Geminicoccus roseus DSM 18922: one gene and its partner. The protein of the gene in region 1 binds, or shares a complex with, the protein of each later gene. Links are inferred from orthologs where the notes say so. Each region holds a gene or a part of one and is shown on either strand. Other genes may lie near its edges.

Region 1 (3,229 bases):
CGGGGTGGCCTGCGCGGTCTGGTCGGTGGTGACCGGGCTGGAGCTGTTCCTGGTCTGGGGGCTGCTCAACTTCCTGCTGAACTACATCCCGGTGGTCGGCAACCTGGTGGGCATCGTCCCGCCCACGCTCTACGCGATCATCCAGTACGACGGCTGGACCATGCCGGCGGTGGTGTTCGCCGGCTTCCTGCTGATCCAGCTGGCGGTGAGCAACTTCGTCTACCCCATGCTGCAGGGCCACAGCCTGTCGCTCTCGCCGATCGCGATCGTGGTGATGCTGGCGTTCTGGAGCTGGGTCTGGGGCATCGCCGGGGCGCTGATCGCGATCCCGGTCACCACCACCCTCGTGATCGTGTGCGAGCATTTCCCGGCCACGCGCTGGATCGCCACCCTGCTCTCCAACCCGCGCCGGCCCTGAGCCTCAGCAGGAACTTCGGCTGCCAGGACCGGTTGGCTGGGGTACACTTCCCCATCTGCTGCCCGTCCGGAGCGAACTTATGCACGACGATCGATCCAGCCTGCAGGACCCCGACCTGCGCGGCCATGGCGGCGAGCTGCACGAGCGGGCGGGCGGCGGCCACCCGAGGCTCACCACCAACCAGGGCATCCCGATCAGCGACAACCAGAACTCGCTGCGCAACGGGGTGCGCGGGCCGACCCTTCTCGAGGACTTCGTGCTCCGCGAGAAGATCATGCATTTCGACCACGAGCGCATTCCCGAGCGGATCGTGCATGCCCGCGGCAGTGGCGCGCACGGCTATTTCGAGCTGTACGAGAGCCTGGCCGAGTACACCCATGCCGACTTTCTGCAGCGCGCGGGCGAGAAGACCCGGGTGTTCGCCCGCTTCTCCACCGTGGCCGGCGGGGCTGGCTCGGTCGACCTGCCGCGCGACGTGCGCGGCTTCGCGGTGAAGTTCTATACCCAGGAAGGCAACTGGGACCTCGTCGGCAACAACATCCCGGTGTTCTTCATCCAGGACGCCATCAAGTTCCCGGACCTGATCCACTCGGTGAAGATGGAGCCGGACCGGGGCTTCCCGCAGGCGGCCTCGGCCCACGACACGTTCTGGGACTTCGTCTCGCTGATGCCGGAAAGCATCCACATGATCATGTGGGCGATGTCCGACCGGGCGATCCCGCGCTCGCTCCGGATGATCGAGGGCTTCGGCATCCACACCTTCCGCTTCGTGAACGCCGAAGGCCAGGCGACCTTCGTGAAGTTCCACTGGCGGCCCAAGCTCGGCATGCAGTCGGTGGTGTGGGACGAGGCGCTCAAGATCAGCGGCGCCGACCCGGACTATCACCGCCGCGACCTGTGGGACGCGATCGAGAGCGGCGACTTTCCCGAATGGGAGCTGGGCGTCCAGCTGTTCGACCAGGCCACCGCCGACGCGTTCGAGTTCGACGTCCTGGATTCCACCAAGATCATCCCCGAGGAGGTCGTGCCGCTCAAGATGATCGGGAAGATGGTCCTGGACCGCAACCCGGACAATTTCTTCGCCGAGACCGAGCAGGTCGCCTATTGTCCTGCCAACATCGTGCCCGGCATCGACTTCTCCGACGACCCGCTGCTGCAGGGCCGGCTGTTCTCCTACCTGGACACCCAGCTCAAGCGCCTGGGCGGGCCTAACTTCCACCAGATTCCGATCAACCGGCCGGTCTGCCCGATGCGCAACTTCCAGCGCGACGGGCACATGCAGATGAGCGTGCCGAAGGGCCGGGTCGCCTACGAGCCGAACTCGCTGGGCGGCGGCGATACCCCGCGGGAATGCCCCGAGCGGGGCTTCACCACCTTCCCCCGGCAGAACGACGGCCAGGCGGTGCGGCTGCGCGCCGAATCCTTTGCCGACCATTATTCCCAGGCCGGCCAGTTCTTCCGCAGCCAGACCGAGACCGAACAGAACCACATGGTCCTGGCGCTGAGCTTCGAGCTCAGCAAGGTCGAGACCCCCTATATCCGCGAGCGGATCGTGGGGCACCTGCGCCATGTCGACGAGACGCTGGCCAGGCGGGTCGCGAACGGCCTGGGCCTGGAGACCCTGCCGGACGCCCCGCCGGCGGCCGCCCAGCCGCGCCACGACCTGCCGCCCTCCCCGGCGCTCAGCATCATCCAGAAGGCGCCCAAAACCATCCAGGGCCGCATGGTCGGCTGCCTGATCACCGACGGCGTCGATGCCGCTCTGGTCGACCAGGTGAAGCAGGCGGTCACCGCCGAGGGCGCCAAGCTCAAGCTGATCGCGCCCAAGGTCGGCGGGGCCAAGGCCGCCGACGGCAGCAGGATCATGGCCGACTTCCAGCTGGCCGGCGGGCCGTCGGTCCTGTTCGACGCGGTGGTGATCCTGGCTGCCGAGCAGGGGATCGCCGATCTGCTGCTGGAACAGGCCGCGGTGGCGTTCACCCACGACGCCTGGCAGCACCTGAAGGTGATCGGCTTCTCCCAGCCGGCCGAGCCGCTTCTGGAGGCAGCCGGGATCAAGCCCGCCATGCGCGACGACGGGGTGGTGCAGATCGGCCCGAACGGCGGTGCCGACCGGTTCGTGGCGGCGGCCAAGAACCAGCGGATCTGGGCGCGCGAGCCAAAGGTGCGCCTGATCCCCTGAGCCAAGGCGCCTGGAGGCCGGGGCCGGCTCAGCCGGCCTTCGGGCCTGGCACCTGCGGGGCCGGCAGGCCTTTCGGGCGCTCCCAGCGGGCGAAGGCGGCAAGCTTGGCGTCCAGATAGTCTTCCCAATATTGCCGGTCCCGGGCGCTGCGCTCGGCGGCAGACAGGGTGGCCGGGGACAGAGCCGCCGGGGTGGCCGGCTGGGGGTGCCGGCGGTTGCCGGGTTCGTTTGGTCGTCCGGCCGCTGCCGCCGGGCGGGCTTCCGGCTGGTCGCCCTCCCAACCGTCCCCGGCCTGGCCGTCCTCGTCCCAGGCCTCGTCCTCGGGGTCGTCGTCGCCATCCGTCCCGGGTTCGTTTCGCCACGGATCGGCGCCGGGTTCGCTCGCCTGGGGGACCGGCGGGCGGCGGCCGTCCAGGTTCGCCATCAACTCCTTGAACTCGCGCAGGTGCTGGGCGCGGTAGCGGGCCAGATGCACCAGGCGCTGCTGGCCGTCCGGCGCCGGTCCGCCCTCGCCGGCCAGGTGGTCGGCTTCGGCGTCGAGCCTGGCGTGCTGCTCGGTCTCCTGGCGGGACAAACGGAACTGCCGCCAGACATTGTCGACCAGCAATTCAGTCAGGCAGATGCGCAAG
Region 2 (3,311 bases), 2.5 Mb from region 1 along the record:
GGCGCTGATGGCCAAGCGCCTGGGCGCCAACCGCACCCTGGCCCTGGTCAACACCGACAGCTACGCGCCGCTGATCAGCGACATCGGCATCGACGTGATGATCGACCCGCGCGGCACCACGGTCAGCTCGATCCTGCAGCACGTGCGGCGCGGCCGGATCCTGGCCGGCTTCAGCATCAAGGATGGCGCCGCCGAGGCGATCGAGGCCGACCTCCCGGAGAACAGCCCGCTGGTCGGCAAGCCGCTGGAGAAGGGCCGCCTGCCGCACGGCGTGATCATCGGCGCGGTGCTGCGCGAGGGGCAGTACATCGTGCCCCGCCCGGACACGGTGCTGCGGGCCCGGGACCGGCTGATCGCGATCGCCCGGGGCGACCAGATCAAGAGCCTGGAACAGGCGGTGGCGGTCCGTTTCGACTATCTCTGATCCTCATCCTTCGTGACGTTCCTTCGGAAAGCTGCCCCATGGCCCGGATCGCCTATGTCGACGGTCGCTACCTGCCGATCACCGCGGCCTCCGTCTCCATCGAGGACCGCGGCTTCCAGTTCGCCGATTCGATCTACGAGGTCCTCAAGCGGATCAACGGCCGGCTGATCGACGCGGACCGCCACCTGGCGCGGCTGCGCCGCTCACTGGGGGAACTGCAGATCGCCCAGCCCTGCTCGGAGGCGGCGCTCCTGCGGATCGTCCAGGAGACCCTGGCGCGCAACGCCCTGAAGGATGCCCTGATCTACATCCAGGTCAGCCGTGGGGCGGCGCCGCGCAACCATCCCTTTCCCGCGAGCACCCGGCCGACCCTGGTGGTCACCGTGCGCCGCCTGAGCCTGCCCAGCCAGCTGGAGCGGGAGCAGGGGGCCGGCGTGGTGACGGCGCCGGACCAGCGCTGGGGCCGCTGCGACATCAAGTCGACCGGCCTTCTGCCCAACGTCCTGGCCAAGCAGGAGGCCCAGCAGGCCGGAGCGCGGGAAGCCTGGCTGGTGAGCGGCGAGGGCACCGAGGCGGTGGTGACCGAAGGCTCCAGCACCAATGCGTGGATCGTCGATGCGGCCGGGGTGCTGCGCACCCATCCGGCGACACCGGCGATCCTGGGCGGGGTCACCCGCTCGGTGGTGCTGGAACTGGCCAGGGCGGAGGGCATCGCGGTCGAGGAGCGTGCGTTCACCTTGGGTGAGTTGGCCAAAGCCCGCGAGGCGTTCCTCACCAGCGCGACGTCGCTCGTGCTGCCGGTGACCCGCATCGACGGCCGCCCGGTGGCCAACGGCATGCCCGGCGAGACAACCCGCCGGCTGATGGCCTGCTATGCCGAACGCTGCGGTCTTCCCGCCCATAGATGACTGCAGCCGGCACGGACCTTCTGGTCACAATCGGCAAACATAACGCTTGCGGATATAATCATCCATCTTGCACCAATGGCGCTTGCCGACCTTTGGCCCGATAGCTATGTCCTGAGTTCCGAAGGAAAAAATGTGGTCGGATCGCGCAATAGAATGCGGACCGTACCCGGCCGTGCGAAGCAGAGGCGCATGTCGCCCTGCCAGCGCGGTACCTTCAAATTCACCGAAAGGTACTCGGATGGCAGCCGAGAAGCAGCAGAATCTCCAGGACGTATTCCTGAACCACGTCCGCAAGAACAAGATTCCTGTTACGGTATTCTTGATCAACGGTGTCAAGCTCCAGGGTGTGATTGGCTCCTTCGACAATTTCTGCCTGCTGCTCCGACGTGACGGTCACGTGCAGCTGGTCTACAAGCATGCAGTGTCCACCGTGATGCCTTCGTCGGCGGTCCGTCTCTATGACGCACCTCCGGGCTCGGTGCCCGGGCAGGGGCCGGGAGCCGAGCGTGGCTCCTATGGCGACCGGGGCCGGGATGAGGACACGCGGGAAGAATGAGCCCCAACGGGACGATCGAGTCATAGGTAACGAAACGGCAGAAGGCAGCGGTCGCTGCCTAGTGATCCATCCCTATCTTCTTACCGACCGGGAGCGGCTGCGCTCGCCTGCCGCACGTCTCGACGAGGCGGCAGGACTGGCGCAGGCGATCTCGCTCGACGTGGTCGACCGTGAGCTGGCCCCGCTCCGGCAGCTGACGCCAGCGACCCTGATGGGGGAGGGCAAGGTGGCCGAGATCGCGGCCCGGGTGAAGGAGGACGAGATCGACCTCGTGGTGGTCGATGGCGCCCTTTCGCCCGGCCAGCAGCGCAATCTCGAGCGCAAGTGGAAGTGCAAGGTCATCGACCGCACCGGCCTGATCCTGGAGATCTTCGGGGAACGCGCCCGCACCCGCGAGGGTGTGCTGCAGGTCGACCTGGCGGCGCTGAACTACCAGAAATCGCGGCTGGTGCGCTCCTGGACCCATCTGGAGCGGCAGCGTGGCGGCGCCGGCTTTCTGGGCGGTCCGGGTGAAAGCCAGCTGGAACTGGACCGGCGGATCATCGCGGACAAGATCGTCAAGCTCGAGCGCGAGCTGGCCGATGTCAAGCGCACCCGCAGCCTGCACCGCAGGGCGCGCGAGCGGGTGCCTTATCCGGTGGTGGCGCTGGTGGGATACACCAATGCCGGCAAGTCGACCCTGTTCAACAGCCTGACCGGGTCCGAGGTCTTCGCGAAGGACCTCCTGTTCGCCACGCTCGATCCGACCATGCGCCTGATCCGCCTCCCGCATGGCCGCAAGGTGATCCTGTCGGACACGGTGGGCTTCATCTCCGAACTGCCGACCTCGCTGGTCGCCGCGTTCCGCGCGACCCTGGAGGAGGTGCTCTCGGCCGACGTGGTCCTGCATGTCCGCGACGTGGCCCACGAGGACACCCGAGCGCAGGACGCGGACGTCCGCAAGGTGCTGGACGAACTCGGCATCGACGAGATGGACCGGGGCCGGCGGATGATCGAGGTGTGGAACAAGATCGACCTGTTCGATGCCGAGCGGCGGGCGACGCTGGAGCCGGAACTTGCCCGCTCCCCTGACACCGTGGCGGTCTCCGCCTGGACCGGCGAGGGGCAGGACCGGCTGCTGCAGGCGATCGAGGCGAAGCTCGCCGAGAGCGCCGTCCCGACCGAGGTCGTGGTCCCGCACGAGGACGGCGAGACCCTGGCCTGGCTGTTCCGCAATGGCGAGGTGCTGGCCAAGGCGGAAGCCGAGGACGGCACCCATCTGTCCGTGCTGCTGGCCGACGACGTCAAGCGGCGCCTGGAAGCCCGGCTGGCCCCGCCGGGCTAGGCCTTTGCGCGCTCGGCGAGCTTGGCCTCGTCCCACCAGGCATCCAGCTCGTCCAGCGTGCAGTCGGCCGGGTCGCGGCCGGCTGCCCGGGCGGCCGCC

Evidence for each region.
Region 2: the proteins of GEMRO_RS0102500 (region 1) and hfq are in contact, whole or in part, in a crystal structure (PDB 3VU3), measured with the Escherichia coli proteins. The link is inferred for Geminicoccus roseus DSM 18922 from one-to-one orthologs.

The regions. Positions count from the first base shown.
Region 1 is NZ_KE386572.1:245,546-248,774, forward strand. Bases 133-3,048 are described here. They hold GEMRO_RS0102500 (catalase), read left to right. Parts: upstream 133-497; coding sequence 498-2,600; downstream 2,601-3,048. Other genes in these bases: GEMRO_RS32260 (AI-2E family transporter), read left to right, coding at 133-418; GEMRO_RS32265 (hypothetical protein), read right to left, coding at 2,629-3,048. In the rest of the region: more of GEMRO_RS32260, read left to right, coding at 1-132; more of GEMRO_RS32265, read right to left, coding at 3,049-3,229.
Region 2 is NZ_KE386572.1:2,744,026-2,747,336, forward strand. Bases 232-3,229 are described here. They hold hfq (RNA chaperone Hfq), read left to right. Parts: upstream 232-1,570; coding sequence 1,571-1,888; downstream 1,889-3,229. Other genes in these bases: trkA (Trk system potassium transporter TrkA), read left to right, coding at 232-424; GEMRO_RS0113830 (D-amino-acid transaminase), read left to right, coding at 463-1,332; hflX (GTPase HflX), read left to right, coding at 1,866-3,212; mazG (nucleoside triphosphate pyrophosphohydrolase), read right to left, coding at 3,209-3,229. Outside these bases: more of trkA, read left to right, coding at 1-231; more of mazG, read right to left, coding at 3,230-3,311. UniProt on the Escherichia coli protein: RNA chaperone that binds small regulatory RNA (sRNAs) and mRNAs to facilitate mRNA translational regulation in response to envelope stress, environmental stress and changes in metabolite concentrations.